DNA from 3 places in the Vallitalea guaymasensis genome. Region 1 is predicted to be linked to each of the others. Evidence: predicted binding sites of a transcription regulator. Region 1 holds the regulator's gene; each other region holds the start of a gene.
What was found. Region 1 encodes NrdR, which represses ribonucleotide reductase genes. Its sites were predicted from a motif close to CACAANATNTTGTG; they were not measured.
Positions count from the first base shown of each region.

Region 2: a site for NrdR is predicted at 1,759-1,772, ahead of nrdJ (ribonucleoside-triphosphate reductase, adenosylcobalamin-dependent). Genes of this name have one in related genera too.
Region 3: a site for NrdR is predicted at 8,418-8,431, ahead of HYG85_RS16090 (ribonucleoside triphosphate reductase). Genes of this name have one in related genera too.

Region 1 is NZ_CP058561.1:5,090,055-5,101,091, forward strand. Features, by position in the region: gene ftsZ (cell division protein FtsZ) at 1-802, shown strand, start outside; gene spoIIGA (sigma-E processing peptidase SpoIIGA) at 1,043-1,960, shown strand; gene sigE (RNA polymerase sporulation sigma factor SigE) at 2,103-2,822, shown strand; gene sigG (RNA polymerase sporulation sigma factor SigG) at 2,905-3,681, shown strand; gene HYG85_RS21950 (YlmC/YmxH family sporulation protein) at 3,740-4,003, shown strand; gene nrdR (transcriptional regulator NrdR) at 4,123-4,578, shown strand; gene HYG85_RS21960 (DUF6241 domain-containing protein) at 4,851-5,252, shown strand; gene HYG85_RS21965 (YifB family Mg chelatase-like AAA ATPase) at 5,750-7,288, shown strand; gene alr (alanine racemase) at 7,373-8,476, shown strand; gene HYG85_RS21975 (lipid II:glycine glycyltransferase FemX) at 8,476-9,705, shown strand; gene dprA (DNA-processing protein DprA) at 9,722-10,819, shown strand; gene topA (type I DNA topoisomerase) at 10,832-11,037, shown strand, end outside.
Region 2 is NZ_CP058561.1:4,900,221-4,911,257, forward strand. Features, by position in the region: gene nrdJ (ribonucleoside-triphosphate reductase, adenosylcobalamin-dependent) at 1-1,543, opposite strand, end outside; gene HYG85_RS21115 (hypothetical protein) at 1,936-2,460, shown strand; gene HYG85_RS21120 (hypothetical protein) at 2,555-2,701, shown strand; gene abc-f (ribosomal protection-like ABC-F family protein) at 2,803-4,731, shown strand; partial or broken gene HYG85_RS21130 (transposase) at 5,109-5,784, opposite strand; gene HYG85_RS21135 (hypothetical protein) at 6,027-7,796, opposite strand; gene HYG85_RS21140 (ABC transporter permease) at 8,486-9,994, shown strand; gene HYG85_RS21145 (ABC transporter ATP-binding protein) at 10,008-10,682, shown strand; gene HYG85_RS21150 (PASTA domain-containing protein) at 10,686-11,037, shown strand, end outside.
Region 3 is NZ_CP058561.1:3,742,186-3,753,222, reverse strand. Features, by position in the region: gene HYG85_RS16115 (MFS transporter) at 1-1,029, shown strand, start outside; gene HYG85_RS16110 (tetratricopeptide repeat protein) at 1,150-2,415, opposite strand; gene HYG85_RS16105 (MFS transporter) at 2,661-3,857, shown strand; gene HYG85_RS16100 (dihydrofolate reductase) at 4,011-4,508, opposite strand; gene thyA (thymidylate synthase) at 4,568-5,398, opposite strand; gene HYG85_RS16090 (ribonucleoside triphosphate reductase) at 5,938-8,316, opposite strand; gene hflX (GTPase HflX) at 8,597-9,877, opposite strand; gene HYG85_RS16080 (tetratricopeptide repeat protein) at 9,917-11,037, opposite strand, start outside.

The DNA.
Region 1 (11,037 bases):
GGGCGGTGGTACTGGTACTGGTGCAGCCCCTGTAATTACTAACATTTCTAAAGAGATGGGGATTCTTACAGTTGGTGTTGTAACAAAACCTTTTGATTTTGAAGGCAGAGTTAGAATGAAGAATGCAGATGCAGGTATAACTGCATTAAAGAAATCAGTGGATACATTAATTGTCATACCTAATCAAAAATTATTATCTATCATTGATAGAAGAACAACTGTAAAAGATGCTTTCAAGAAAGCTGACGAAATATTACAACAAGGTGTACAAGGTATTTCTGATTTGATTTATACACCAGGTATAATTAACCTTGACTTTGCTGATGTAGAAACTGTAATGTCCAATAAAGGTATTGCACATATCGGTATTGGAAAAGCTAAAGGTGATAATAAATCTGAGGAAGCTGCACAAATGGCTATTTCAAGTCCATTGCTTGAAACAACTATTGATGGAGCGAAACACATACTTATTAACATTAGTGGTGATTCAAATATGTCCATGTTCGAAGCTAATGATGCAATTCAATTAATACAGGAAGCTACAGGAAATGATTCAAATATAATCTATGGTCAGATTATCGATGATTCTCTCGAGGATGAGTTGGTAGTAACTGTAATTGCAACTGGCTTTGAAGCACCTATTTCAGAGAGTAGAACTGATACAAGTAGTAAGATAAGTTCTAAAACAAGTGAAATGGTTAGTGCTACTACTGAGCCAGAGCAAAAAGTTCAGACAGATATACATATTGACGAAAAACCTATAGATATTCCACCATTTTTACAAAGAAAAAGAAATAGATAATATTTTTAAGTGAGAGGTTATTCCTTCGGGAGTAGCCTCTTTATTTTTTGTATAAATATTTATTGTTGAAAAATATAAGAAAAAAAACAGAAATCATTTATTGTTTTTGACAAATTATTCCAATTAGCCATGCTATAATTAGCATAGCTTAAATAATATGTGAATAAAATATACTATAGTATTCATATAACAAAACCAAGAAAGCCTTGATTTATTACAAATTTGTAAAGGAGGGGGGGCGTGTATTTAGAAGTTTATATTGACATAGTCTTCATTATTAATTTGATAATGGACTATATTATACTTTGGATAGTTAAAATTCTAACTAAGAAAAATACCAAGAAGATTAGGTTATTTATTGGTGCTATGGTTGGAGCATTAATGATGTGTATCATAGTCATACTTCCTTATGATAGTTATTTTTTCAATGTTATCGTAGGATATTTGTTAACTAGTATATTATTGATATACATATCATTCAGACCTAAAAGATTAAGCGAATTTGTTAAATTAACAATTATTATGTATTTAAGCGCAATCATGCTTGGCGGTTTGATGTTTGCATTATATTACTATTCATTTATTGGAGTTGCTGTAAGCAAAGTAATAAATGGTACATACAATATGAATTTGAGAGTAGGACTATTTGTAATTTTTGGAATAATTGCAATTATCATATTTAGAATCGTTAGAAAAGTAATGTCTAGTACAATTAGGGCGAATAAAAATTTATTTGGACTTGAAATCTATATTGATGATTCTAAGATTAAGGTTAATGGCTTATTGGATACAGGTAATAATCTATACGATCCAATAACAAAAAATCCTGTTCTTATTGCAGAAAGTGAACTATTAAAAGATTTACTAAAAAAAGATTGTTATGATAAGTTGCTGAATATGTCAGGTGATTTATATAACATATCTAATTTTACTGATTTTGGTGAAAACAGTAATTTGAAATTAAGGCTTATTCCATTTTCCTCACTTGGGAATGAAAATGGAATGTTACTAGGAATTGTTGCGGATAATATATGTATTAACCTTGGTGATGAAACAAAAGATTATAGAGATGTGGTAATTGCTGTTTATGATAAAAAGCTTTCAAATGACAACAGTTACCAAGTCCTTATACATCCCGAATTAATTAGTGTACATTAGAGTATTATTGATTTTACAAGAAAATGTGGTAGAACACAAAAAAATAACATAAAAGCTAAGGAAAATATCTTTTGTTTTAATTCTAATATAAGGCAAGAGATATATAATAGGGGGAATAGAATTGGTATGTAAAAGTAAAAACATATTAGATATTTTTAGCATAAAACTTATTGAGAGATTTAGAAAATTATTTTTGTGGGATAATGGAGAGATTCACTACATTGGCGGTAGTGAGATATTGCCTGCTCCACTTGGGAATGAAGAAGAATCAAGGATTATTGCTATGCTTGGTAGTGAAAACGATTTTAAAGTGAAATCCATACTTATTGAGCATAATTTAAGACTTGTAGTATATATAGCTAAGAAATTTGAAAATACTGGTATTGGAGTAGAAGATTTGATTTCTATTGGTACTATAGGATTGATAAAATCCATAAATACCTTCAAACCTGATAAAAAAATCAAATTAGCCACCTATGCTTCTAGATGTATAGAAAATGAAATCCTTATGTATCTAAGAAGAAATAATAAAACAAAGTTAGAGATATCTATTGATGAACCCCTTAATGTAGATTGGGACGGAAACGAACTATTATTATCGGATATACTAGGTACTGAGGAAGATGTTATCTATAGAAATATAGAGGAAGAAGTAGATAAGGAATTATTAAAAAAGGCTCTTAGCAAATTGTCAAATAGAGAAAGAGTTATTGTTGAACTTAGATTCGGACTGAAAGCAGATGGCGAAGAAAAAACTCAAAAAGAAGTTGCTGATATGTTAGGCATATCACAATCATATATATCAAGGCTTGAGAAGAAAATCATAAAAAGATTACAAAAGGAAATTATTAGAATGCAATAAAAAAAGGTATAAATATATTACCACTGGCAATCATTTTAGTATAAGAAAAAATATATGACAAAATGATTACTGGAGGTAGAGTATGGCATTGAACAAAGTTGAAATATGTGGTGTGAATACATCTAAATTACCCATATTGAAGAATAAAGAAAAGGAAGCATTATTTAATAGGATACTTGATGGAGATCTTGCTGCTCGTGATGAATATATTCACGGTAATCTGAGATTGGTATTAAGTGTAATCCAGAGATTTAGTAATTCAGGGGAAATGGTAGATGATTTGTTTCAAGTAGGTTGTGTAGGACTTATTAAGGCGATAGATAACTTTGATATTACTCAAAATGTTAAATTTTCAACATATGCCGTACCAATGATAATAGGGGAAATAAGAAGGTATCTAAGAGACAATAATAGTATAAGGGTAAGCAGGTCTCTTAGAGATACAGCTTATAAAGCTTTACAAGCAAAAGAAAAGTTATTGCGACAGAATAATAAAGAACCAACTATTATGGAAATATCAAAAGAGTTAGATATGAAAAAAGAGGATGTTGTTTTTGCTCTTGATGCTATTCAAGATCCTGTGTCACTTTTTGAACCAGTTTATAATGATGGGGGCGATTCCTTATATATAATGGATCAAGTAAGTGATAAAAAGAATAAAGAGGAAAGATGGGTTAGATCAATAGCTCTTGGTGAAGCTATGAAAAAACTCCCTAAAAGAGAGTTTAATATACTGAAGCTTAGATTTTTTGAAGGTAAAACACAAATGGAAGTTGCTAGTGAGATAAGTATTTCTCAAGCACAAGTATCAAGACTGGAAAAATCAGCTATAAGACATATGAAAAGATACTTGAATTAACTAGTAAATTATTTTGAATATGAATCTAAGTAAGGACAGCTTTTAGGGGGAATTTAGTATGGTTAGAATATATGATATGAAACAAAAAGAGGTTATAAATTCTAACGATGGTATTAGATTAGGATTTATAAGTGATATTGAGGTTGATTTACAGGAAGGTAAATTGATTAAGCTGATCGTTCCAGGACCAGCTAAGATATTTGGAATGTTTGGTAGAGGCAAGGAATATCAAATACCCTGGGACAGTATAAAAAAGATAGGTGAAGATATTATTCTGGTTGATATCAACGTTGATAAGTCATTAGTTGAATCAGAATACTAATAATTAAAATTATTTTAAATAATTATAAGTATTTAAAATCAAAGGTTGACCTTTTTCTGCTTATAACTTATAATATGACTAAAATAGTGGCTATAAGCGGAAAGTAGGGAGAATAACTTATGAGATGTCCTTTTTGCAATGAGGATAATACTAAAGTAGTTGACTCAAGACCATCAGACGAAAACAATTTAATACGTAGAAGAAGACAATGTGAAGCATGTGGCAAAAGGTTTACTACTTATGAAAAGATAGAAACAATACCTTTAGTCATTATTAAAAAAGATAAGACAAGAGAACCGTATAATCGAAATAAGTTAATGAATGGTGTTGTTAGATCTTGTCATAAACGATCTGTGTCAATGAGTGAAATTGAAGGATTAGTAGATGAAATAGAGAATAGTTTATATAATTCATTAAAAAAAGAAATTAAAAGTAAAGATATCGGTGAGAAGGTAATGGAAAAACTTAAGACCATTGATGAAGTAGCATATGTCAGGTTTGCATCTATATATCGTGAGTTCAAGGATATTAATACTTTTATGGATGAGTTGAAGAAAATATTGAATGATAAATAGGTTTCCCAGTGGGAAACCTATTTTGTTCATATAGAAGAGTTATACTAATAAAGTATATGAAACAGAAGCATTTTCATATGCTATAAGGAAACTTTCCTAACGATTGAAACTTCCTACGGAAGACATTTCAAGTATGGAATAATATAACACTTGTTAGTTTAGTATGAATATAATAATCCTAATTCAGATTGGAAAAGCTAGTATAAAAGGGGAACTTATTCTAATTATACCATGTAAAAACATTCAACTAGCTAGAGGTGACAGACTTGAAAATGAAGAGGATGTTTATATTAATATTAATCATTGTATCTATAACTGGATGTTCAAATAAGATCAAACAGATTGACGATACCAAGTATCAAGAACTCATACAAACGACAGAACTAACTAAAGTATATGTTAGAGATGAAAAAGAAGTATGGGAGGAAATGCACATGATGGCAAACACTAAAATTGTTGCTGATGAAATATGGGGTGAGATTGAAATCACTGAAGAAAGAGTAGATTACTTGATTACCGAAGTTCTTGTATCTGAGTATCCTGATAAAAAAAGGCTTTTGACTATATTGTATAACTGGAAGAACGAAGATTTTTCCTGTGCAGTAGATGAGCATAATTATCTGTGGGATATGTTAGGTGGAAGTGTTGGAAAAGCTTATAAATTAAAAGAATAGTCAATTTGGAATTAAATTCGTTATGAAAGAAGAATGATTATCTTCCTGTAATTGCATATATTAGCTTTAAATGGATTTTCGGCGTTGGAGGCATATAATTATACCCTTTTGTCTTTAAGGGCTTAATTTCGGCGTATTTTTGAAGTGGACAATAAATTATTATTCATAATTAATTATTTCGTTATGGAGAGGTCGAACTAGTTTCTTCTATATTAATAGAGAACTAGTTTTAATATATTAATTATAATAGTTCGTCCTAGTCTAAGTAACAGATTAAAAATGAAGTGTTTTAGTACGTTTTTTTAACTATATTTAATTGAAATATTAATTTGTTATTAATAATATGATTATTTTATGATATAATGATATAGATTGTTTATATACTAAAAATTACTAATAAGGTTAATGCTTTAATAAGTTGGACATAATAAATTCTTAAATTGTTTAACATTTCATTTTATTGCATGACCAAATATACATATGACAAGGGGGACAACATGTTTAACAGAGTTTATAGTGCTGCGTTAATGGGCATTGACGGATACATGGTTGGGGTGGAGGTAGATATATCAAGCGGTTTTCCTAGGCTTGATTTAGTTGGATTACCAGACTCTGCCGTTAAAGAATCTATAGAAAGAGTAAGAACATCTATCAACAATTCAGGATTTCAGTTTCCTTGTAAGCGAATAACAGTAAATTTAGCTCCAGCTGATATAAGAAAGGAAGGACCTGCATTTGATTTACCAATAGCTATTGGCATTTTATCATGTATGGAGTTAATAGATACCAACTCATTGGATAAAACCTTAATTATTGGGGAATTATCTCTTAATGGAGAAGTTCAGAAAGTAAATGGTATACTTCCAATTGTCTACAGTGCATATAAGAATGGTTTTGAAAGATGTATCATTCCTATAGATAACGTTGATGAAGGTGCAGTAGTAGAAGGTATTGATGTTATCGGTGTTAGTAACTTGTCTCAGGTTGTTAAATTATTAAATAACAATGTTAAAATAGAACCAAAGCGAATTGATATAGAAAAGCTATTCCATGAATCATGGGATAATGAAGAAAATATAATTGATTTTAGTGATATAAAGGGTCAAGAAAATGTTAGAAGGGCATTAGAGATAGCAGCCGCAGGAGCTCATAACGTTCTAATGATAGGTCCTCCTGGCTCTGGTAAAACTATGATGGCAAAGAGATTACCTACCATATTGCCAGATCTGACTTTTGAAGAGAGTATAGAAATAACTAAGATATATAGTGTAGCTGGATTGTTAAGAAAAGATCAGGCTCTAGTCACTAAGAGACCATTTAGGGCTCCCCACCATACAGTTTCAAACTCAGCGTTGACAGGTGGAGGAAGAATTCCAAGACCAGGAGAAATAAGTTTGTCTCATAATGGGGTATTATTCCTAGATGAGATGCCTGAGTTTAGCAAAAATGTATTAGAAGTAATGAGACAACCTCTAGAAGATGGTAAAGTAACAATTTCTAGGGTGAATGCAACAATTACATATCCAGCTAATTTTATGCTTGTAGCTTCTCTTAATCCTTGTCCATGCGGATATTATCCCGACAGAGAAAAATGCAGCTGTACTCCATTACAAATAAAAAGATATCTTAATAAAATATCTGGACCACTACTTGATAGAATAGATTTGCATGTAGAGGCCAATAATGTTAATTACAATGAACTTAATAATAAAAAGAAAATGGAAACGTCTAAGGATATTAAAGAACGAGTAATGAGAGCTCATAAGATTCAGCAAGAACGATATAAAGATTCTAAGATATATTTTAACTCAATGTTAAGTGCTGCTCAGATTGAAAAATATTGTCAGTTGGATGATAAGTCCAGAGAAATGATGAAGTTAGCCTTCGAGAAGCTGGATTTGAGTGCTAGAGCATATCATAGAATATTAAAAGTTGCAAGAACAATAGCGGATCTAGACGGTGAAAATGACATAGAAGAAAAACATCTAGCAGAAGCAATTCAGTATAGATCTCTTGACCGTAACTACTTTGATTAATAAATAGTAACTTGATATTATTCCATAAACTGTTTATAATGTTAACTTAGGGAAATTAATAGAATGATTTGAGGAGGAAGACAATTGTCTGATATCTATTTGGAAGTTAATCTTCATAACCTTTATTATAACCTATCCAAAATAAAAGAACAATTAAGTAATGATACCATGATTATGGCAGTTGTAAAAGGTAATGCTTATGGACATGGAAGTGTAGAAATTGCAAAAGCATTAAGTGGTGATGTAAATTATTTTGGAGTAGGATTATTGGACGAAGGTGTTGAACTTAGAAAAAACGGTTTAGAACTACCTATTTTTCTAATGGGACCCACTGAAGAGTTTGATATAGTTTATGAGAATAATATTACTATGAGTATCTGTTCATTGAATCAATTAAGAAAACTGATTGATTGGACAGAAAACAATAAAAAAACGATTAAGTTTCACTTAAAAGTAGAAACTGGAATGAATAGATTTGGTATAGATTACGACCAATTGGAAGAAGTTAAGTCACTATGTGAAAAAGCTACTTGTGCCATACTAGAAGGGGTATATTCTCATTTTGCAACAACATATAAAAATAATAGGTCTTATGTATTAGGACAAAAAGAAAAGTTTGATAAATATATAACTTTCTTTAATCAGCATTACAATGGCTTGATTTATCATATATGTAATAGCGAAAATACAATAGACTATAAAGAAGCTCATTATAATATGGTAAGATTAGGTAATGCTTTATACGGTCCCTGTAATAGTAAGAAAAGAATAGGACTCAAAAAGATTGCTGATATTAGAGCCAAAATCATATATTCTAAAAGTATTAAAGCCGGAGAACATATAGGTTATGGCAATAGTTATAAATCAAAACAGGATAAAACTATAGGAATAGTTCCAATGGGATTTTATTGTGGAATGGGATTGATTAAGAAACCTATAGGTTCCAAATTCGGTTCAGTTATTATATATTATCTAAAAGAAATATATAGATATCTATTCAGGAATAAAACAGTAATATTCTATAAAGGAAAACCTTTAGAAATATTAGGGAGACCTAATATGCAATACACTATTGTTGATATTACAGGCTTAGATGACCCTGATGAGATTATGGTTGAGATAAAGATCTCGCCTATTTTTGTAAAAGAGAATATAAAAAGGACATACATTTCGGAGGTAAAGAGTTAATGAAATTTGTTACACACATAGATGAAAAAAAATTTACTTTATTTAATGAAAACCATCCTAACGGACATGCTCTACAATCTATAGAATGGGGAAACCTAAAGTGTATTGGAGAGTGGACTAAGGAATTAGTTGGTTTAGAAGATGGTAGTGGTGATTTGCAAGCATCAGCTATGCTCCTTAGAAGAAAATTACCTGGCTTATCAAGATATATTTTATATGCTCCAAGAGGATATGTTCTTGATTATGAAAATATTGACTTAGTTAAAGAATTCACAAAAGAATTAAAGCAATATGCTAAAAAAACAAAGGCGATCTTTGTGAAAATTGACCCATGTATAATATATAAGGAAAGAACTATAGATGGAGACATAAAAGAAGATGGTATAGACAACACTAAGCTCATAGAATCATTGAAAAATATGGGTTATGCACACAAGGGAACAAATCTTGATTTTGAGGGAATTCAGCCTAGATTTGTATTCAAGTTAGATGTTGATAAGGATAAAGATACATTATTCAAAAGTTTTCATCATAAAACAAGGTACAATATTAGACTTGCAGAAAAAAAGGGTATTGAAATATATGAAGGAAGTATAGACGACCTAGAAGAATTTGAAAGAATCATGCGAGTTACAGGCTCTAGAGACGGCTTTATTACGAGACCTTTAAAGTATTTTAAAGATATGTATAACACTATGGAAAAACAAGGTAAAATGAAGCTGTTCATGGCTAAATATAATGTTAAAAAAGCACTAGATAAAGCTATCAGTGACTTGGAGAAAGAAGAAAACTCAAAAAAACCAAACGAAGATAGGATTAATAAACTCCAAAGAGAAATTCCGGAGATGACAGAGTTGGCTAGTAAAAATCTAGATGGAATTATTGTTTCTGGAGCAATTGTGTTATTGAATGGGAAAAAAGCATGGTATCTGTATGGAGCAAGTGACAACTTATATAGAAATCTAATGCCTAATTATTTATTGCAATGGCATATGATAGCATATTCTATGGATTGTGGCTGCACATTATATGATTTTAGAGGTATTTCAGGTAATCTTGACCCAAATCATCACCTATATGGTTTATACAGGTTTAAAAAGGGATTTAATGGTGATTTTGTTGAGTATATAGGCGAGTTTGATTTGGTGGTTAGTAAATTTTATTATAATCTATGGGAATTTTGGGTGCCAAAAGTAAAAAGATTAATTAGAAAACTTAGGAAAAAATAACTAAAGGATGATGCGTATGGGGAGTGTTATGGAAAAGGAGCACTATTGGTTATGGTTGAACAACATAAAAGGTATTGGGCTTAAAAAAATAAAATATCTATTAAATTATTTTGATGAACCAAAGTATATTTGGGAAGCCACTGATGAACTCAGTGAAGTTAAAGGCTTAAGAGAAATTGATAGAAAAGCAATTATCCAGTCTAGAAATAAGGATAAGATAATAGAATATTATAACAGAATAAAAAAGAGTAACATCAATTTTTATTCTATTGATGATGATTTGTACCCAGATAACTTGAAAAATATTTATGATTATCCCTATGGTATTTATGTAAAAGGAGATATAAAAGATGATTCTCCCATCATAGCTGTAGTTGGTGCTAGAAGATGTACTGAATATGGTAGGGAAGTTGCAAAACTTTTTGGAAGAGAATTAGCAAAAATGGGAATTATAATTATAAGTGGGATGGCAAGAGGCATTGATACTGCTGCTCATATAGGTGCACTGGAAGGTGGTGGCAGAACTTACGCTGTTCTTGGATCAGGTGTTAACATATGTTATCCTAAGGAAAATTATAAATTAATGGATGACATTAGTCATAAAGGAGCTCTAATATCTGAATTTCCAGTTAATCAAATTCCAAAACCAGGTAATTTTCCTCTAAGAAATAGAATTATTAGTGGAATAAGTGATGGAGTACTAGTTATAGAAGCTGCAGGAAAAAGTGGTTCTCTAATAACAGCAGACCAAGCATTGGAACAAGGAAAAGATGTCTATAGTATCCCTGGCAGGATAACAGATAAGCTAAGTGAAGGTACTAATAATTTAATAAAAATGGGTGCTAAAATGGTAACCAATATCGATGATATTTTAGATGAAATTTCTGTGAGTTTCACCAAGGAAAAACAAAAAAATTCAGAAAATATTACTTTAGGACTTGCAGAAATTGAAAAAATAGTGTATTCTTGTTTAAGTTTAGAACCTTTATTTATTGACGATATACATATTAAGTCAAACATACCAATTGATGAACTTGGGTTGATATTAACAAAACTGGAACTTAAGGGCGTAATAAAACAACTGCCAAACAAATATTTTATTAGAAAATTGTAGTGGAGGGTAAAAATGGCAAAGAATTTAGTAATAGTTGAATCGCCTGCAAAAGCAAAGACTATAAAAAAATTTTTAGGTAGCAATTATAAAGTTGAAGCTTCAATGGGACATGTAAGAGATTTACCCAAAAGTCAGTTAGGGGTAGACGTAGAAAATGATTTTGAACCGAAATATATTACTATAAGAGGTAAAGGAGAACTCCTAAAACATCTTAGAAA
Region 2 (11,037 bases), 190 kb from region 1:
CTGATAATTTTTGTGCTTCATATAGACCATCATAGTCTAAAGTATCATCTTTGTTTATAAAAGAGAATACATTGACGGTGGTTAGATTACATAAACCTTTTGAATCAAGTAAAATCTCACCGCAAGGATTGACACCGTTCATATTGGGTCTTCTTTTCTTACCAGCAGCTTCATTAACCCATCCAGGTTCTCCAGAATAACGCATTTGCTCTAATTGCCAATGTAATTGTTCTCTAGAGGGTTTTTCTCTATAATAGATTGAATTATTACTCATCTGACGGTGAATGATATCTTCATCAACAATCCATTGACCATCAATTTGTTTATAGAGATTGTTTTTTGCTTCAATAGCTTCTTTGTCATCTGGGTCTACAAGTACGATCTCAGCAGTTCTTCTAACACCACCTACAACTACATTTTCGCCAATGATATTAGCTATATCAAGGCAATCAATTGGAAGAAGTTTAGTATAATCTTCACCGTTCAATACACCACGTTTTTTAATTATGTTAGTAGCTTTTATAAACATGTTTTTTAAGCTGGAGTGACCGCTGGCTGTACCACCGAAGGTCTTAAGTTTCTCACCTTTTGGTCTCACGTGATTATAATTAATTATTATGGTATTTATTTTACGGTATTCGTTACTATATAGTACTTTTAGATAAAAATCTATTGCTTGAACCCATCCTTCTTTGCTATCACCTATAATGATTTTAGCAGTATTGTTATGGCTGAATTCTAAACTTGTATTATCTTCTCGAAGATGTATTGGAGTAGGGGTATAATCTTCATGAATAATATCAAATTTAGTTCTGATCTTTGGTAACTTAGCAATATCATCTTTTAATATTCTAATACCTACTCCAGAGCCTATCATTAACAGGTAGAACAAATCCTTGAAGGCATCAAAGTCATCAATAATTGTAAATGAACAATTATAATTGGACATAGGATAATTCTTAGCAACATCAGTATTACCTACCCAAAAAGTACGTCCTGATAAGAATTGTCTTAGATTAAAGATATTATCATATAATTTTTCTGCTTCAGCTTTTGTAGTAGGGACTAGACTGCAATTGTATTCTACAGCTCGTCTTACGGTTTCCCACCAATATTCACGTCTCTTCTCTTCAGGAAGCCACCTGGAATATGTTCTATAATAAACAAAAGAGCCTAATTGTTTCATTGGGTTTGGACGATGCTTGTAGCGACTGACAAATTCTTCTGACAGTATCCTCCCATCAGTACGCTTGCTTCTTTTATCTCTTGTCTTATCTCTTTCGTATCTATAGAGTATGTATCTTTTTGCAGCATCCTTTCTAGGAGAGTCCATTAAGGATTCTTCAACCAAGTCTTGTATTATTTCAACTGATACAGGATTATTGTATGTATGTAATTTTTCTTCTGCTTTTTTAGCGATAGTTTCAGCTAATACATTATCAACACTTGCCTTAGTTTCTGACATTGATAATAATATAGCTGTAATAATTTTATTGACATCAAAGTCAGCGATGGAGCCATTTCTTTTCAGTACTTTTATCATTATTATTCATTCCTTTCGTCTTTTTATCTTAACACTTTTATAGTTAAGCATTTTATAGCTGTATTAAATTGTTACTAAGCTTTTATGTATATTATTTCTATTAAGCATGAGCATTAACCATATTAATAAATTAAAAATTATATATATAATCTATTCAGCTTAACACACCAACAGTATCTTGAACACATTATGTTGTGGTTGGTAGCTTTATAATATACAATATATTGTATCAGCAATAGAAATATGTGTCAATTAAAAAATGTTTATATATGGAATTTATTCCGAAAACATTTGTTAAGTCATGGACATTACTTTGATTATCGGATAAACTAATAAGATATATGTTAAAAAGATACATAATAAAAATATATAAGTAACCAGGGAGAATTAAGATGAGTTTTTTATATGGCGATATATGTACATGGTGCTCAATCATATTAATTATTGCATTAGTTATATTGAGCATAACAAAAAAGATGCAAAAGATGAAAATTACTGTAAATATTATTTTATTTATTTACGGTTTGCTAGGTTCTTTTACTTTACCAAGCTATCTCATGGTTAGACTTGGTAGATCACATAGAGTAGATAAAGATTTCATAAAGTGGGCTTCTGTAAAATTTTATGACTATTCTTTGATATTAGCAGCTATAACACTCATTATATTGGCTCTTGCTATAGTGATATTTATTTTTAGTAAAAAGGTGATTTCAGGTAATCTGAAACTTATCATGGTATTTGGACAAATATCTTTAATTGTAATAGCTTTTCTTCTAGGATTGAATACAATAAATAAGAAATTTGATCTTGCAATCTTTTTATTGAATATGAGCTATTTCAATGCCTTAGTATTATTTGGAATTAACATATTTGATAATTTGACTAGAAGACTATCTTATGATAAAATAAATAACTGATAAGCAGTATTATTATATTTGTAGAATCTATTAAGAAAAGAAAGATTTAATGTTAGAAATACAAGCTTATAATTAAGAAAAGGTGTGTTAAAAAATGACTCAATCAACTGATTTATGGATGGTATTTAAAAGAAATATAACAGCAATTTTAGATGGTCCTACTACAAGTGCGTCCATTTTTAAATATCCATTATACAATAAGTTAGTTGAAGGATGTATATATGAGAATACTGATACCTAGATAAGGTAAGCAAGTATAGCATATATAGATATGATTGTTTATTTATCCTAGACTAATGTCTAGGATTTTTTGCGTTTAAAAATAAATTAGAATTGAAAGGTATGATTACAATGATAGAATTGGGGATTAATAATTTATCAAAGAGTTTTGGAGCTAATAAAATATTTGAAAATGTTGGTTTTGATATAAAAACAGGAGAAATAGTTGGATTGATTGGCAGGAATGGAACAGGTAAGACAACCATAATGAAAATTCTTATGGGGCATGAAGATTATGAAGGTGAAGTTTTCTATCGTAAGGGCGTCACTCTAGGATATCTTGACCAAATACCTGTCTTTGAAGAAGATTATAGTGTTAAGGAAGTACTTTATCTTGCATTTAAAGATGTATATGATATCAAAAAGAAGATGATGAAGATTGAACATTCATTGACTGATGGGGATAATGATATTGATAGACTCATGAAGGAATATGGTCAGCTTCAAGAAAGATTCGAGCTTCTAGGAGGATATGACATTGATGAGAAAATGAGTAAGGTAACAATCGGTCTTCAGATATCTGACTCCATACAGAAGATGAAGTTTGCTAATCTAAGCGGTGGTGAAAAATCTAAGATCATGCTTGGTAAGATATTATTGGAAAAACCTGAGCTGTTGCTTCTTGACGAGCCCTCCAATCATCTTGATCTAAAATCAATTGAATGGTTGGAAGAGTATTTAAAAGAGTATAAAGGTTCAGTATTGATAATATCTCATGATAGATATTTTTTGGATAGAGTCGTTAATAAAATAGTTGAATTAGACTACAATGGTGCTTCAATATATCATGGTAACTACACATATTATCTAATGGAAAAAGAAAGACGGTTTATTGAAGCATACAATAGATATAAGGAAAACCAGAAGAAAATCAGTAAGATGGAAGAGCAGATTAAAAGGTATCGTATCTGGGGAAAAATGCGTGACAGCGATAAGATGTATGTCAGAGCAAAAGAACTGGAAAAAAGACTTGCTAAGATGGATAAATTGGATAAACCTGTTCTTGAGAAAACTAAAATTAAATTGTCTAGTAAAGGATTTGATAGAACAGGAAAAGAAGTTTTGATATTGAAAAATGTTGAAAAGAGTTTTGAAAGCAGAACACTGTTCTCAGGTCTTGACCTAACATTGTTCTATCAAGATAGTTTAGCCATACTTGGTGATAACGGGACTGGTAAATCCACATTGATAAAGATTGTCATGGAAGTATTGGAAAGTGATAAAGGTAGTATAAAATACGGGTCAAACATAAATATTGGATATCTGCCTCAAGAGGTTAATTTTGAAGATGAAAATATATCTATACTTGAAGCTTTTCAATATAAGTATAACATCACAATAGGTGAGGCAAGAACAGAATTGGCTAAGGTATTATTTATTAAAGATGACGTATTCAAGAAAATAAGTATTTTATCTGGAGGAGAAAAAAGCAGATTGAAATTATGTATGCTCATGTACGAAAAAGTTAATTTCATGATATTAGACGAACCAACGAATCATTTGGATATTGATTCAAGGGAAATACTAGAAGAGACTTTACTTGAGTTCAAGGGTACTATATTATTTGTATCCCATGACCGTTATTTTATTAATAAAATAGCTACTAAAATAGGGGAAATAGAAAATAAGAAGTTAGAATTCTATAATGGAGATTATGAATATTATAAAAATGAATTACTGAAAAAAGCTGATAGTATTGTCCCTAAAAGGGAACAAACAAATAGAAGTAGTAATAAAAATTATAATCGTAAAAGAGTAGATGATAATGAGAAGATAATAAAAAGAAAGAAGAAACAATTAGAAGCAATAGAAATGGAGATTGAATTGGTAGAAACATCTATTGATGAGTTAGACAAAGAGATGTTAATTAATAGTACAGATGCAGGTAAACTCAATGAAATATCCATGGAACAAAATGATAAGAAAGAAGCACTAAGTAAACTATTAGAAGAATGGGAAATTATCAGTGAATATATTGATAGTTTAAGGTAGGTGCTGTAAAAAAAATGGGCTGTTCATATACCAATGTCATAGGATAAAACTTATTGGTATGTAAGTCTAAGTAGTCAAAGGTGGAGTTATATTGTATCCTTCATATTTTAGTGCCTAAATAAAAAGCGTTAAATTCATGAAAAAGGAATTCAAAAGCGGTAGTGTCACACTAAGTGTGTAAAAATCCATCCTAGCTATGTACGGCTGGGGTGGTTATTTTTACATTTATTAATAATATTCCCATAATTTAGCTGTATTATGACAATACTATAATAGTATCATTTTTGGGTCCCATCAGCACTTACTTAATGCATGTAAAATTTACGAAGTAAAGGTGGAGATTTATACTACCTTTACTTCGTAAAAGTGAACGGTAGTTAGCCAATGTAAGGTGTTATGCGTTCATTATATAAAATTGTTAATTGATTGAGTATTTTATCCCAACCTCGATACCTTTGTGTCCATTTTTTTGTAGCTTTATCTGTAGCTAAAAAAAGCATTTTTTGTAAGGATGTATCTGTTGGAAAAATACATTTGCTCTTTGTTACTTTACGATATTGTCTATTAAGAGAAGATAATTGATTAAGAATGTTTAACCAGAATTTAGAACTTTTGTTTTCACCTATCCAGATACCTAATACATCCTTCATACCATCTAGGTTAACACCAATGATCACATAAGCCTTGCCATTCGTTAATTGTTGGTATTAGCTTATCCGTTATTCTACTTACCATATCTGAAATATCTTTTTTCCGTTTAGGAACGATCTTAGGCTCAAAATCAGCATTTCGACCTCTTGGCACATCAATATCAATTTCACCTAGAGAAGAATGAACTTTCTTTTGAGAATAACCATTTCGATAGTTGGATTTAGGTTGGTCATGATCGTAACGTTCGTAGCCTAGAGTTTCATCCATCTCGTTTTCAAGCATTTCTTGAATAACATCCCTAAACATATTTTTTAGAGCACCCATAATATCTTGTGGAGTTTTGATATCATTGTTTTCAATTATTGATTGTGCTTGTTCTTTAGTAATAAGGTTATTTGCCATAATAAAATCTCCTTCCTGGCATTTTTATTTAGATTTTAGCCAGGTTGGAGATATTTTACACACTTTTTAGGACATTCTCCATTTCTTTGGATAGAGAGCCACCTTCTAATAGTAAGCCATCATATGAATCATATTCTCAAACTTTTATTTTCTATTTTTATTTATAGCGAAACCTCCTTAAAATCATACATTTAAGGGGCTTCGCCACATTTTTTTAGTAATTTGTCAAGAATTTAAATATTCTATTTTATATAGTTGTTAAAAGTATCTTCGTTTATTTCTTCACCTGAAAAGGCTAAGTATTGTTCAGAATATGTTGAATATTCTATGGTTTCTACTTCAGAATAGATCATTAAATCACAAATTATGTAAAAGCGCTGACCTGTAGCAGTTTCAATTTTTTCTTTGACTTCAAAAGCCTCATCAATTTCTTCTTTTACCCAATCCGCTTGTTGGAAAAAGTCGATTATTTTTTCTTTAGTATCAAAATAAGGAACTAGACCTAAGCCTTGTAACAATTCATCTATATTAGATGCTCTTTTAGTTTGATTAGCTTCATCAGTTATTCCTATATATTTTTTTGCTTCGCCAGTTTCGATTTTTATTAATCGTCCTTCTAGAAATTCTTCATAAGCTGAAGAGTATCCTTCACCTTTTAGATCTTCTCCATTTTTTAAACGATTTACATAATCATTGAAAGCTTCTTTTTGATATCCTTCATTCCAGTTAGTAACTATATAGTCATAGTTAGAAGACCCTTTTGTAATGGAGTTATAATCATCTTGAGGAATCCAACTTCCATCTATATTGACTTCAGCTCGGTAATGTAGAGCGGTTTCTCCCATAACTAGTCGTACTGCTTCATATGGATAATCTATAATAGATAATCCTTTTTTAGTAATCCAGTTAGTGAAGTGTTCAAATTCTTTTAATGATAGGCCTTTAGAAGTAGCTTCGTAAAAAGAATTATTAGATACATCACTCGGTTTTACAGTGGTATTGGTAATTCTTACGTTTAACCCATAATAATCGGCGATAGCAGCATAAATAGTTGCGTAGTGATAGCATATACCGTAGTATTTATTACCATCTTTCATATTAGATAGCATATCCATTACAGTATAGGTTTTAGGAAAAGCATAATTCCAACGCATAGAATAAGAAACGTCTGGATAATTTTCAGTACTCGAAGCATAGATCATGTTATTTATTTGCCATTGCTTTATAGCATCAGCAATTTCAGTCTCAGAACCAGTAAATCCATTAGCACCTAAGAGCTTAATATCTTCAGTAGTTAATTTGGAAACAGGGCTATTTACAGCATGAATATTAGTGATTGAATTAGTATCTTCTGTAGTTATTCCAATTTCATTTGCTAATTTAACATCTATAGCCCCTGTATCAATTAACTGATCTGCTAAAGTGTCACTATTATCTTTTATAGATTGTTTTAGGGCATCATAAGATAGTTTAGCCACGTGATCTCTTAAAAAAGTAGAATTATATAATTCTTGATAAAGATTATTATCAATTAATCCAATTTCTAAACTCTTATCAACTGCTGTAGCCCAAGTAAAATCCTTATTGATTACATATCCCAAAGCAGTTAAAGTGAAAGTTAAATAGGATTTTCCTTGCATAAGTAGAGTTGATCCATATTCTGTTGATGAAACACCTCTAGTTAAACCATGATGCCATAGATATCCTACATAAGGATCACCCCAAGTAGGAACATCTTTAAATGGATGGGAATATTTTTGAGTTAAAGCTTCATCATTTCCACCTAATAGTCTTACGAAAAGAATTCCACCTTCTAATCTGGTGGGAGCTCTATCAAGTTCAAATCCTTGATTGGTACCTACAAATACATTGATTTTTTTTAGAAGTTGGGCTTGATTTTCATATTGAGTGTTTACTACTGCAAATGAAGGAAATGTCAATATGAGATTTAGTGCATTAATAAAAAGAAATAAAAAAATAAATATTTTCTTAGATACAAGTTTTCTAGTCATGGTAATGAACCTCCTATTTTTTTAAATTCCTTTGTCTAAATTGCTTACCTAAATTCCATGTTAAATAGTTACAAAAAAAGATAATTCTTTTTGTGAAAAATAGTATGTTTATCTATATTTTATCATTTCCGACATTATTTTACAATGTTTCAATGATAAAAAATAGGAGTTGCTGTCTCATTAAATACACTCTCGGCAGAAATCACTTTTCATCCGTAATTCTTTTTAAAGTTAGTGTCTACGGTTATATTCTATCCCACAACGTAAATGATATAGCTCCGCTTATTTGTCATAACTCTCTTTTATGCTTCTCTCTAAAAATCTTTTGAATTTGCATCTTGACATATTACCAGATAGCTTAAAATCATATATTTAAGGGGCTTTGCCACATTTTTTTGTTTTTAGTAATTTGTCAAGGGTTATAAAACTTTACAGAAAAAAAGATAGCCTTATACTATTTCAAGTATAAAATTCTCCTTAAATACCTTACCTAAATGACATTGGTTAATATACAGTCTTATTTTTTTGCAATAATCTATGGGTATAATCTATTTTTATGGTTAATGACTTATACTACTAAAATGAAAATCTTCACATAATTTCACATAATTAATACATATTATCACCAATATTTATTGGTAGAATTAACCTACTAAATTTGTTAAGGGAGGTTTTCGCAAGTGTATTTTATGAAAAGAGCCTTAAAATACATAAAAAACAAGAAAGGAAAAACTTTGTTGTTAGGTATTATCTTCTTGATAATAGCCAATTTCGTTCTAGCAGGTTTACTGGTCTATAATGCTACAGTAAAAGCCCAAGAACAGACGAGAGAAAGTATTGGTGCAGAAGTAAAATATATTATTGATAATGAAAGAATTATTGGAGATTCATCAAAAGGAGTACTCAATAAAGAAGATTCATCAATACTTAAAGCCAGTTTCATGGGTGGAATTGTTACTTCAGAGAAGTTGACAGAGAAAGGTGGTCCTACTTACACTAATATTATGAAAGTAGTTGATTCAGAGTATGTGGACAGCTATGATATATCAATATCTTTTGAGGCTGATAGCCAACAACTAGAAGCTTATACCCAAGATACTGGGGGAGCTAATACTTCTAATCATATTTTTGATATTAAGCTATTCAGTGCTGTAGAACCAACTGATTTTAGTAATGGTAATGCAGAACTTGTGGAAGGTGAATTTCCATCCATAGATAAAATCACTTCTGGTGAGAATGTTGTACTTGTTGAAGAAACAGTAGCTTCCAACAATAATTTGAAAATAGGTGATACAATAACTACTACTGTTTCTGTGCTGGATTATGAAGATGTAGAGTTGGAATTAAAAATTGTTGGAATATATAAAACTAATGAAGAAGTGGAGCAAAGACTAATTGGTAGAGGAGGAGCTTCATTATTACCTCAAAACCGTTTATATGTTCCTTTTAATATCCTCAAATCCATAGGTCTGTCAGATGAAGAGTTAGATAATCTATTGATTACATCTAATGTTATCAATCTAAAAGATCCTCTATATACTGACGATTATAAATTAGAAGCAGAGAACAAAATAAAATTCAATTATGGTAAATTAGATGCTAATGATGCTTTATACAACAGCTTGATGGGACCTATTGAAAAATTAGGTGTAATTGCAAAAATCATGGTCATCATTATTGCTGTTGCCGGTGCTGCCATAATAGGGTTAATTACTGCGCTTACAGTAAATGAACGTAAAGAAGAAATAGGTATCATGTTAGCTGTAGGCGAAAGTAAAATAAAAATAGTGGTGCAGTTTGTTATAGAAGTAACAATAATAGCAATAATAGCATTTTTACTATCTTCATTTACCGGTTCTGTCATTGGAGAAGAAATAAGTTCAGCAGTATTAGAAAGTGACATCATCGGCGACTCTAGTAATGATAAAGGTTTCATGATGAAACCAGGAAGTCAAATAAGTATAGTTTCTGATAAATCTCCAAAAATGAAAGATGGTCAATTTAACATAAGCTCTGATAGGATGCAAAAAAATGATAAGCTTTCATTAGAAAATAATAAAGTAGATATAAACTTTGATATAACCGCTTTAGTACAATTGTTTGGCTTAGGTTTACTTATGTCCATAATAAGTACCATAATACCGTCGCTATATGTTATGCGATTCAATCCAAAACAGATTTTAATCAATAGGACTTAAAGGAGATGAGAGAATGTCCATATTAAGATTAGAAAATATATCTTATGGATATATAGATGGTAATAATAAAAGAATGATTCTAAATAATCTTGATTATACTTTTGAAAGAGGAAAATTTTATTCTATACTAGGACCATCAGGAAGCGGGAAAACAACTTTACTGGCGATTGCAGGTGGATTAGAGAAAGCACAAGAAGGAAATGTCTATTTTGAAGGCAAAAATGTCAATGATATAGGACTTGGAAAATACAGAAGAAATAATCTATCTTTTGTATTCCAACAGTTCAATCTTATTCCATATCTTACAGCTGTTGAAAATGTAGTCAATGTAATGGAAATAACCAATAATCAGGTTCCAAAACCTCATTATACCACTGCGCTGAATTTACTTGACCAATTTGGCATAGTTAAGACAAAAGCTGAAAGAAGTATCTATAAGCTATCTGGTGGAGAACAACAACGTGTTGCAATAGCCAGAGGTCTTGCAACTAATGTTGACTTAATAATGGCTGATGAACCTACTGGTAATCTGGATACTGCTACGGAACAAGAGATAATCAAGATATTGAGGATGTTAGCAAAAGAATATAATAAATGTGTTATTGTTGTTACTCATTCTGATAGTATAGCAGGTCTTAGTGATATTCAGTTAAAGTTAGTAGAAGGTAAGCTTACTGAAAGGATGTAGCACATGGATAGTAATAAAAACAAGGATATATTCAAAGACGGATTCAATTTCAATCTAGATGAAGAAAAGAAACCAGAAACTAATGAAGAGGTTCATAATAAAGAAATTCATGAGGAAGAAATAGATAATGAAGCTAAGATAGACAATGATACTATAAAAGAAGTAGTTAATATTGAAGACGATAAAAGTAAAAGCAATTTTCTATCTAATCTTAACGAGACTAAGAATGCTAGTTTTGAACAAGAACAATTTACATACCAGAAAACAAGTAATTATAAGAAGTGGATTATCCAAATAATAATACTAGCAATTGCTGTAATAAGTATATATTTCATAGTAAACAGAAAAACAATTT
Region 3 (11,037 bases), 1.3 Mb from region 1:
GCCAAAAGCAAAACAAAGATTACTAGTAAATTCTTATTAGCACAGAAACTGATATACTTGTTAATAGTTACTGTCCCTTTTCTAGGCAGTGTTAACAAGCCTTTTTTATTTGTTTTATTAATAGGTCTAATGAATTTCCCAGGTTCAATTGCAATCATGGGTTATCAATCTTCAATGGGAGATATTTTCATCCCTCGTAATAGAGGTAGAGCTATGAGTCTAAGAAATAGGTACTCAGATTTTTCTAGGCTGATTATATCTTTTATATCAGGTCAAGCTCTTACACTAATACCTAAGACACCACAACAAACCATTATTCTTTATCAGATTTTCTTCTTTATTGCCTTTGTATTTGGTATTATTGAATTCATCATGTTACTTAGATTCAAGAACAGACAGGATAAGGAAGAAGTGGTAAAAGAAAAATATTTTGCCTTATTCCTTGAGACAGTTAAGGATATACCTAAGCAAAAGAAATTGATTACGTTCATCATATGCTCACTTATGTTTCACTTCGGTTGGCAAATGGGCTGGCCCCTATTCAGTATATACTCCATTAAGATTCTACACGCTAATGAATCTTGGTTAAGTATAATGACAATCGTAAATGGTGGTTGTTCAATTATCGCATCTACTAGATGGGCAAAATTTGCTGATAAAAAAGGTAATAGTCTTGCACTAGCTTTAGCAACCATGGGAATGGCAGTTACCCCTTTACTGTATGTTTTATCAAAAAGTCTTTTGCAATTGGTAATATTTAATATTTTAGTTGGAATAGCAACAGCTGGAACCATACTTATATTATTTAACCTTTTACTGGAGGTAACACCAGATAAGAATAGAACTATATACATAGCTATTTATAGTATATTAATAAACATATCAGCTACCATCGCACCACTTTTTTCAGTATGGCTGAAAGATATGACTTCAATATATTTCACTTTGATACTTGTAGCAATACTAAGACTTATAGGAAGTATAGCTTTCTTCATTAGGAATTTAAAGCTTAATAAATGCAGTACATAAGAAGGTATGTTGTTATTACATTAGAAGTTTGACTACAGATTTTAAAGATAGACTAGTTTTAGCTAGCCTATCTTCTTTGACATTGACATTAAATTTGGATCAATTTGTAATTAATTAATACTATTTACAAAAAGTGACTTTGTTGTTTAGATTCAACAGTTCTTTATAAATCTTATTGGCTTCTTTATATTTTCTTTTATTTTCTAGATATTCAATAAGACCTAATTTTATGTCTATTGCCACATCTATCTTATCCTTCTCATAATATGCTAATATCTCTTTTGTTCTTTTGTAAAAAATATCTTCGTTGAAATGGTAGATCTTTAATTGTAAAAACTCTAATAAGGGATAGTAGCTAGAGTCTTTATATTCTTCCCTAAGGTATTTATCAAATATCCTATCCACTTCATCCATTTTCTTCAGATAATAGCATATTTCTGCATAGTTGTAAGCAGGCAATAAAGGGTTTGTTTGGATATCCATTGCTTTTTTACAATATTCCATACTTTTATCGTATTCATTTGTATTGAAATATAGATAAGATAGATTAGTGTAAACATGCCAATAGATTTTTTTGATATCAAAATAATTTGCTCCATTTAATGCAGACAATAAATATTTTTCCGCTTTTGTGTAGTTCTTTAGATAACAATGACATATTCCAAGATAATTATGACACCACATTGCATTTTTATAGTATCCATTTTTCTCGTAGCTGGCTAATGCTTTCTCAAGATGATAAATACCTTCTATGGTACGATTGTTAAAGCAATAGTTACATCCAAGCAAGTAATTAGCCCATGGGGTTTCTTTTATGTTTATAGCCTCTTCAATCTTATTAATACCTTCCATGTGACTATTGAATTTATAAATTACTTTACCTGATACCATTAGAAATATATATTTTAACTTTTTAGGTAATGTAGAATATATTTTATCTATATTTTTAATGTCATGTTCAAGAGTATTATAATCCTCTTTTAGTACAAAGACTTTGTAAAGCAATTGATATATTTTATACTCTATATTGTATGGTGATAATTTTATAACCTCTTCAATCTCTTGAATTTCACTGTATATATTAGTGGCTTCTTCATAATTTAGTATCTCTATCATAAGCATCATTGTATAGAACTTCTGCCTTAGCTTTCCTATACTTTCTATTTCAGTTATTTCATCAATACCTAATTTTTTCAATAACTCTTCTATAATATCTCCTCTTAGAGTTTTCTTACCGTTTTCAAAATAACTAAGATGGCTTTTTGAGCATATACCATATGCTAGAGCCTCTTGGGAATATTCGTTTTGTAGTCTGTTATACTTGATCCAGCCTGATAGGAAATCATATTCTACTTCTTTGTTAAATACTTTTACATAACCTTTCAATATTATCCCTCACTTTAAATGTATGTTATATAGTTTTGTTCACATATTATGGTCAAATTATAACTAATATTATAACTTAATGCAAGTATTATTATAGTATTATTCAACTTGTTTTGGTTGTTATTTGTATAGTCAGCTTTTATAATTTATATATGTTGGTTGAGAGTTTAATATTAATTAGATTCTTCGCTAAACAGTCGTTAAGATAGTATAGGGGAATAAAATAATGTTTGGAGTGATAATTTATGAAATATAAGAATAATGTTCTTTTGGTTAGTGGTAATATAGTATCTAAGATGGGTAGTACTTTACATAACATTGCTTTGAAAAGTTGGTTGATCTCTATAAGTCATAACGCTGCTTTGTTAGGGTGGATAAGTGCTTTGACTACTATTCCTATGTTGTTATTTAATTTTGTATCAGGGTATTTGGCAGATACTAAGAATAAAAAACGAATAATTGTTGTTACGGATTTTGTTAGTGGGATTGTATGTTTATTGTTTGCTTTATTGGTTAATATTAATAAGATATATGTACCTCTTATATTGGTGGTTAATATTACGTTGGCGATTTGTCATTCTCTGTTTTCTCCATCATTAAGAGCGTTGGTTCCTGCTATTATATCCAAGGAGACAATAAAAAAGACCAATGCTGTTTTATCCAATCTTACTGAGTTGGTGAAGATTGTATCTCCTGCTTTAACTGCTTATTTATTAACTATTGATTCAATATCTATAAAAACTCTATTCGTAATTAATGGTGTCAGTTTTTTACTTTCGTCAATTAGTGAGATGTTTATAGATTACCGTTATAAAAATGGTAATTCAAAATCATCAGTAAAAGATTTATTTTATAATATCAAGGATGGTTTTTATTATCTTAAATCACATACTGTTTTATTTAAACTAATTATTTTTGCTATGATAACCAATTTGTTTTTATCTGGATATAATGTTCTACTACCTTATTATGGTGAAGTTATTTTGAGAGATTCCAAGATCTATGGCATTGCACTAAGTTTTGAAGCTGCTGGTGCTATTATTGCATCATTTTTTATTTATCTCTCCAAGAAAAAAGAGGTTGATTTGAATGATATTGTCAAGGCGACTATTCCTCAAGGATTATCCTTGATTATTGGGGCATACCCACATTCCTATGCTCTATTTATATCAGTCTTTTTATTTGGTTATTTTCTTTCAAGATTCAATGTGTTGTTCTTTACTTATATACAATCTAATTGTGATGAGAGTTATTTGGGAAGGGTATTTTCGGTTATATTTACAATGGCTGGTGTTTTAATGCCTCTAGGAGATATTATATTTGGATATGTTTCTTCTATACTTGCTAATTATACTTTTGTTGTTATTGGTGGTGGTATCCTAATTGCGACTTTATTCATATTCAATAAGAAACCAAAGGTAAATCAAACGTATAATCCTTGATTTACTTGGATTAAATTAAAGAAAGAAAGCGAAATTAGTAAATTAATTTTATTTTCTATAGTTCAATGATATTTTTATTAGATATAATAAAAAGCTATCAATTTATAAGGTAATTTAGCAGTTTACCTTTCTAAATTGATAGCTATATTATTTTTATTTTAATTTATTGTTTTCATATATTGTCCACTGAAACTTAAGCCCTTCATGTTCTTTCATTTCGCTTTTCCAAGTTATGTTCCAGTTATCAAGTTCATCCAAGTTATTGATGTACTTATCAGCAGGTAGCTTACCATATATCTTAGTAACATAGGCTTTCTCACAATTATCTAAGAATAAATTGTAAATTTCTGCACCACCAATAATAAATACTTCATCAGATTCGTACCTTGTGATATAATCTAAAACTTCATCTTTACTGTGACAGACTACAGTATCTTCACAAGTAAAATCTTTATCTCTAGTTAAAATTATATTTTTTCTTCCTTTTAAAGGTTTTCCTTTTGGTAAGGACTCTAGAGTTTTTCTTCCCATGACAACAACTTTGTTCATTGTCTTTTCTTTGAAATAAGGTAAATCTCCTGGTAAATAGGTAAGTAATCCACCGTTATAACCTACTGCCCAATTATTATCCACAGCAACTATTAAGTTCATCCACAAATCACCCTTTTAGTTTATATGTTATCCACATATAATTAATCTTTGTTAACATCTTACACAGCTACAGGTATTCCTTTGATCTGATCACCTTTTTGATAATTCTCTAGTACAAAGTCATTTACTGTAAAATCGTAAAAATCCTTTATCTCTGGATTAACAATAAGTTTTGGAGCATCATAACTTTTACGAGATATAAGCTCTTCAACTAGTGGTATATGTCTATCGTAAATATGAGCATCAGCAATAACATGTACCAACTCTCCCACCTCTAGTCCTGATACTCTCGCAAACATATGGACTAAAGCAGCATACTGGACTACATTCCAATTGTTAGCAACTAATACATCATTGGAACGCTGATTAAGTATAGCGTTTAGTTTATTACCAGTCACATTAAAAGTAACACTATATGCACATGGATATAAATTCATCTCATGTAAGTCCTGATGATTATAAATATTAGTCATAATTCGTCTACTGCTTGGATTATGTTTGAGGTCATATAATACACGATCTACTTGATCGAATTCGCCTTCATTATATTTGTGTTTTATTCCTAATTGATAGCCATAAGCTTTTCCTATTGAACCTGTTTCATCAGCCCAGCTATCCCATATCTTACTCTTTAAATCTTTTATGTTATTTGATTTTTTCTGCCATATCCATAGAATTTCATCAATTGCTGATTTTAGGTATGTAGGTCTTAACGTGAGAATTGGGAATTCTTCAGCTAAATTATAGCGGTTGACAACACCAAACTTCTTGATTGTATGTGCTGGTGTTCCGTCCTGCCATCTAGGTCGTACTTCTTGTCCTTCTGAACTATAACCATTGTCAATAATGTCTCTACACATATCAATAAATATCTTATCTGCTCTACTCATAACTCACATTCCTTTCTCTATGGTAATAACTTAATTTAACCTTGTATAATATTACAGTATAAATGAAAACTTGTCTATAAAAACTTATATTAAGTCGTGTAATTTTTTTTGATTTATATTGTAAGTAAGTCAGAAATATTGTTTTGTTCTGACTTGGTTATTGCAAAATAGTATATGTATATGTTACGCCAGCTACTTGCTCGTCCTGAGCAAAAAGCTGGGTTCGGCGTCCTGCCTCACTACTCCACATATACATATACTATTTTGCTTTGAGTAATCTTCAATGTAATCACAAAACACTTTTTCTTCTATTTACCATAACTATTGGCTATTACCATCGTCACATTTTTTTTACTGGCTCAAGAGTGGTAAATATAGAAATAACCATATATAATGATAATAACGATTTTTACGGCTTGTTGCCATACCTTAAAAACAGATAGAAGCAACAAACGTAACGAGAGTATTATCACTATATATGGTTTCAATATACAACCGTTGTCTCTTTAATTTAATACCTATATAATTATATATATAGATTAAGCCTCTAATTTTTCACTTTCAGCATACTTCTTAATATCAGAAAGTCCCATGTATATATTAAAATTCTCATCATCAATAACAATAAGTGTTGGTGCTGTTCTTATTTTATATTTTGTTGCTAGTTCAGCATGTTCTTCAGCATCAATTATTTTAACACTCTTGTTTTCAAGATATTGTTTTGCTATATGACAGTTAGGACATGTCTTTGTAGTGAATAATAATTTTTCAGCAGTATTTGCAACTTCTGATGTTGCTGCAATTTCTTCTTCTGCTTTGAAACTTGTATGTATTGATTTTATGGTTGATTTAGCAGGTTCGTATTCTTTTCTATGTTTGAATTCTTGAGCCTTACCATCATTCCAATGTTGTACTGGTCTGTAATATCCAGTAATTCTGCTGTATACTTCAGTAGAAGCTCCACAATGAGGACATGTGTATTCTTCACCTGGTATATAACCATGAGTCTTACATACAGAATATGTAGGTGAAATTGTATAGTATGGTAATGTATAATTGTCCGCTATTGTTTTAACTAGATTAGCAGCAGCCTTCCAATCTGGAAGTTTTTCTCCAAGGAATGCATGGAATACTGTTCCTGATGTATATTTGTTTTGGAATTCATCCTGCATGTCAAGCGCATCAAATACATCTGTTGTATAGTTAACAGGTAAATGTGTACTATTAGTATAATAAGGTGTTTCTCCTTCTTTTCCTGCTGATAATATATCACCATATTGTTTTTTATCATGTTTTGCTAATCTATAACTAGTAGATTCTGCTGGTGTAGCTTCTAAGTTATAGAGATCTCCATATTCCTCTTGATAATCGGAGAGTCTATTTCTCATATGATCAAGAACGTCTAGAGCAAATTTTCTAGCACCTTCTTCAGTTATATCTGATTTGATCCATTTAGCATTTAATGTAGCTTCATTCATACCAACTAACCCAATAGTTGAGAAATGGCTATTGAAGTTACCCAAATATTTTTTAGTATATGGATATAATCCTTCTTGTAATAATTTAGTTATTACTTGTCTTTTTATCTTAAGTGAACGTGCAGATATATCCATCATTTTATCTAGTCTTTGATAAAATTCTTGTTCATTGTTAGCTAGATACGCTATTCTTGGCATGTTAATAGTAACAACACCAACTGAACCAGTGCTTTCACCAGAACCAAAGTAACCACCTTGTTTCTTTCTAAGCTCTCTTAGGTCAAGACGTAATCTACAACACATACTTCTTATATCACTAGGTTCCATATCGCTGTTAACATAATTACTGAAATATGGAGTTCCGTATTTTGCAGTCATTTCAAATAATAATTTATTGTTTTCTGTTTCATCCCAATTAAAATCTTTTGTTATTGAATATGTTGGAATTGGATATTGGAAACCTCTACCGTTTGCGTCTCCTTCAATCATGATTTCAATGAATGCCTTATTAATCATATCCATTTCTTTTTGGCAGTCACCATATGTAAAATCTTGTTCTTTACCTGACACTATAGCAGGTAATCCTCCAAGGTCGTTTGGAACCATCCAATCTAGTGTAATATTAGAGAATGGAGATTGTGTTCCCCATCTGCTAGGTGTATTGACACCAAATACGAATGATTGAATACATTGTTTTGTTTCTTTATATGTAAGATTATCAATTTTGACAAAAGGTGCTAAATATGTATCAAAAGAAGAGAATGCCTGTGCTCCTGCCCATTCATTTTGCATTATTCCAAGGAAATTAACCATTTGATTACAAAGAGTAGATAAATGGCTCGCTGGTGATGATGTAATCTTTCCTGGAACACCACCAAGACCTTCTTCTATCAATTGTTTCAATGACCATCCTGCACAATATCCTGTTAACATTGAAAGGTCATGAATATGTATATCACCACTTCTATGAGCTTTTGCTACATCTTCATCATATATTTCTGATAACCAGTAGTTAGCAGTTATAGCTCCTGAATTATGTAAAATAAGTCCTCCCACTGAATATGTGACTGTAGAGTTTTCTTTAACTCTCCAATCTTCTTCCTTTACATAACTATTGACTATCTCTTTATAGTCAAGTATTGTGGATTTCATATTTCTTATTTTTTCTCTTTGTTTTCTATATAGAATATATGCTTTTGCTACATCTGTGTAACCTGTCTGCTCTAAAACTTTTTCTACACTATCCTGTACATCTTCAACAGTGATCTTGCCATCCTTAATCTTATCTTGAAAATCAGATGTAACTCTTAGCACTAAAATATCTAGTATCTCTTCCGTGTAATTCTTATCTGTCGCAATAAATGCTTTTGTGATTGCTTCCTTAATCTTAACAAAATCAAATTTGCTTATTTTTCCATCTCTTTTAACAACGTCAAACATTGATAGTCTCCTCTCTCAACCGAATTAATAATAATATACCATATATACCCAGACTAGTCAATATAAAAAACACTATATAATGTATCCCCAACACACAAACACACTATATGTGGTATATGTGGAATAGGCTATTAATACTAGTATATATGTTGTTTTATGTTTTATTTTTAGGTATTAGATATTATATTCGAAGTCCCTTTTGCCAATTAAAACCACCAATATTGTGAATTTAATTATATATTGTCACAATATTTGGTGGTCATTTTTATATGCTATGATCCTAAATTAGTACTTTAGTCTTTATTTTATTTAGTTCCCCGTAAGTCTTGTCATCTACATATGCTTCTATATAAGTTCCTTCATTTCTATACTCTTCTTTGATTATCTGTCCATTTATACGAATCTGATTTAGTAGATTACCATTGTCATAAGAAATAACTTCTTTAATTAATATTTTGTCTTGTTGAATCTTTTTCTCTATTATATCCAACAACTCTTCTAATCCTGTTCCTTCTTTGACTGAAACCATTAAAGTCTTGTATGCATTATAATCCTCAAGATGTTTGTTGCTTCCTTCTTTGTCAATCTTATTAAAAACAGTTATGACTGTTTTACCTGTTGCACCTAATTCTTCTAGAGTTTCATATACAACCCTTATATGGCTATTGGCTTGTTCATTAGCACTATCTACTACATGGATTAAAATATCTGCTACAACAGCTTCTTCAAGTGTAGAATGGAAAGCTTTTATAAGATGATGAGGTAATTTTCTAATGAATCCAACTGTATCAGTTAATAAAACTTCTGTACCATTTGGCAATATCAATTGTCTAGTAGTTGGATCCAGTGTTGCAAATAATTTATCCTCTTCAAGAACTTCTGCATCAGTTAATTTATTAAGCAATGTTGATTTTCCAGCGTTGGTATAACCAACTATAGCTATTTTTACCTTACCTTGTTTTTTTCTTCTTTCTCTAATAAGGTCTCTGTGGTTCTTAACATCCAATAACTCTTTCTTAAGTTGTGATATCCTATTTCTGATATGTCTTCTATCAGTCTCCAGTTTCTTTTCACCAGGTCCTCTTGTACCAATACCACCACCAAGTCTGGATAAAGATGTTCCTATACCAGCTAATCTTGATAATCTATATTGAAGTTGTGCTAGTTCAACTTGAATTATCCCTTCTCTAGTATGAGCTCTTTTTGCAAAGATATCTAGAATCAACATTGTCCTATCCATAATCTTACATTCCAATACATCTTCCAGATTCTTAAGCTGAGCTGGTGATAATTCATCGTCACATATTATTCCTGTTGCATCTAGTTCATATATCAACTCTTTTATTTCAGCTATTTTACCTTTTCCCAAGTAAGTTCCCGGATGAACACTTTCTCTATTTTGTATAACTTTCTCTAAAGTTATAGCTCCTGCTGTATTAGCTAATTCTTCTAATTCATCAAGGGATTCTTCACAATAAGATTCATTCTCCCTAGTAGCTACACAGACAAGTATAACTCTATCAACATAATCTCTTTCTATTTCAAAGTGTTTTTCTGGCATATAAATTCCTCCTATAGAAACTAAGGGGAGGTTTTAACTCTACCTTTTTAGTTTCTCTTCAATAAATTTAATTTCATTTTTTGCATCTACCTGATTTTCGTTGATTTCTAATACTTTATTGAACATTTTAAGCGCCTCCTCATATTTTTCTTGGTATTCTAAAGATAATCCTTTCTTAAAATAACTATTGTATATGTCAGGATTTATCTTTATAGCTTGGTCATAATACTCAATTGATTTCTCGTATTTTTCTTGTTTTTGATATAAATCACCAATCTCTATTGTTATATCATAATTATTTGGAACAGCTTCTAGATACTTTTCAAAAGCTGCTATTGCTTCTTCGTCCTGTTCTAGATATTCATGTAGGTATCCCTTTTGAGCTAAAGCATCGTTGTTTCCATAATCAGCAGCCATTGAATAGTTGATCAATGCTTGCCCATAGTCCTTTTTCTTAAAATATTCATTACCCCTGCCGATATATGCATCAGCATAGTTTTTCCATTTGTCTATAATAAAATCATAGATTTCTATTGCCTTATCAGTTTCACCTTTTTCACTATATATAAGTGCCTTTGTGTTATAGACCTGAGGTATTATTGGATTAAGTTCTATAGCTGTATTTGCATCAGCAAGTGCTTTATCATATTCTTTTGTGATAAAGAAAACAAATGCTCTATTGGCATATGCATAAGCATATGATTGGTCTATTGTTAATGCTTTGTTATAACTTTCCAAAGCCTCTTCATATTTACCCCAATCCTTGTACAAAATACCTTTTGCATTATATATTGTTTTGTCATTCTTATTTATTTTAAGGGCTTTATCAAATGACTCAATACCTTTTTCATATTCACCTAATAATCCATATGCTGTACCTCTAGTAGTATAAGTTATTCCTAATGACTCTTTTTCTTGAAAATAATTTCTTAGGCTAATTGCTTTATCCAGGTCTTCTATAGCTTTTTGAACTTCTCCTAGAGCAAGCTTCATATATCCCCTATTACTATAGGCTACTGCATCTTTACTATTCAAGCTTATTGCTTTATCCACATCCTTCAATGCTTCATCATAACTGCCAAGTTCAAAATATATCATACCTCGGTTAGCATATGAAGTAGAAAAATCTGGATATTCTTCTATTGCCTGATTATATTTTT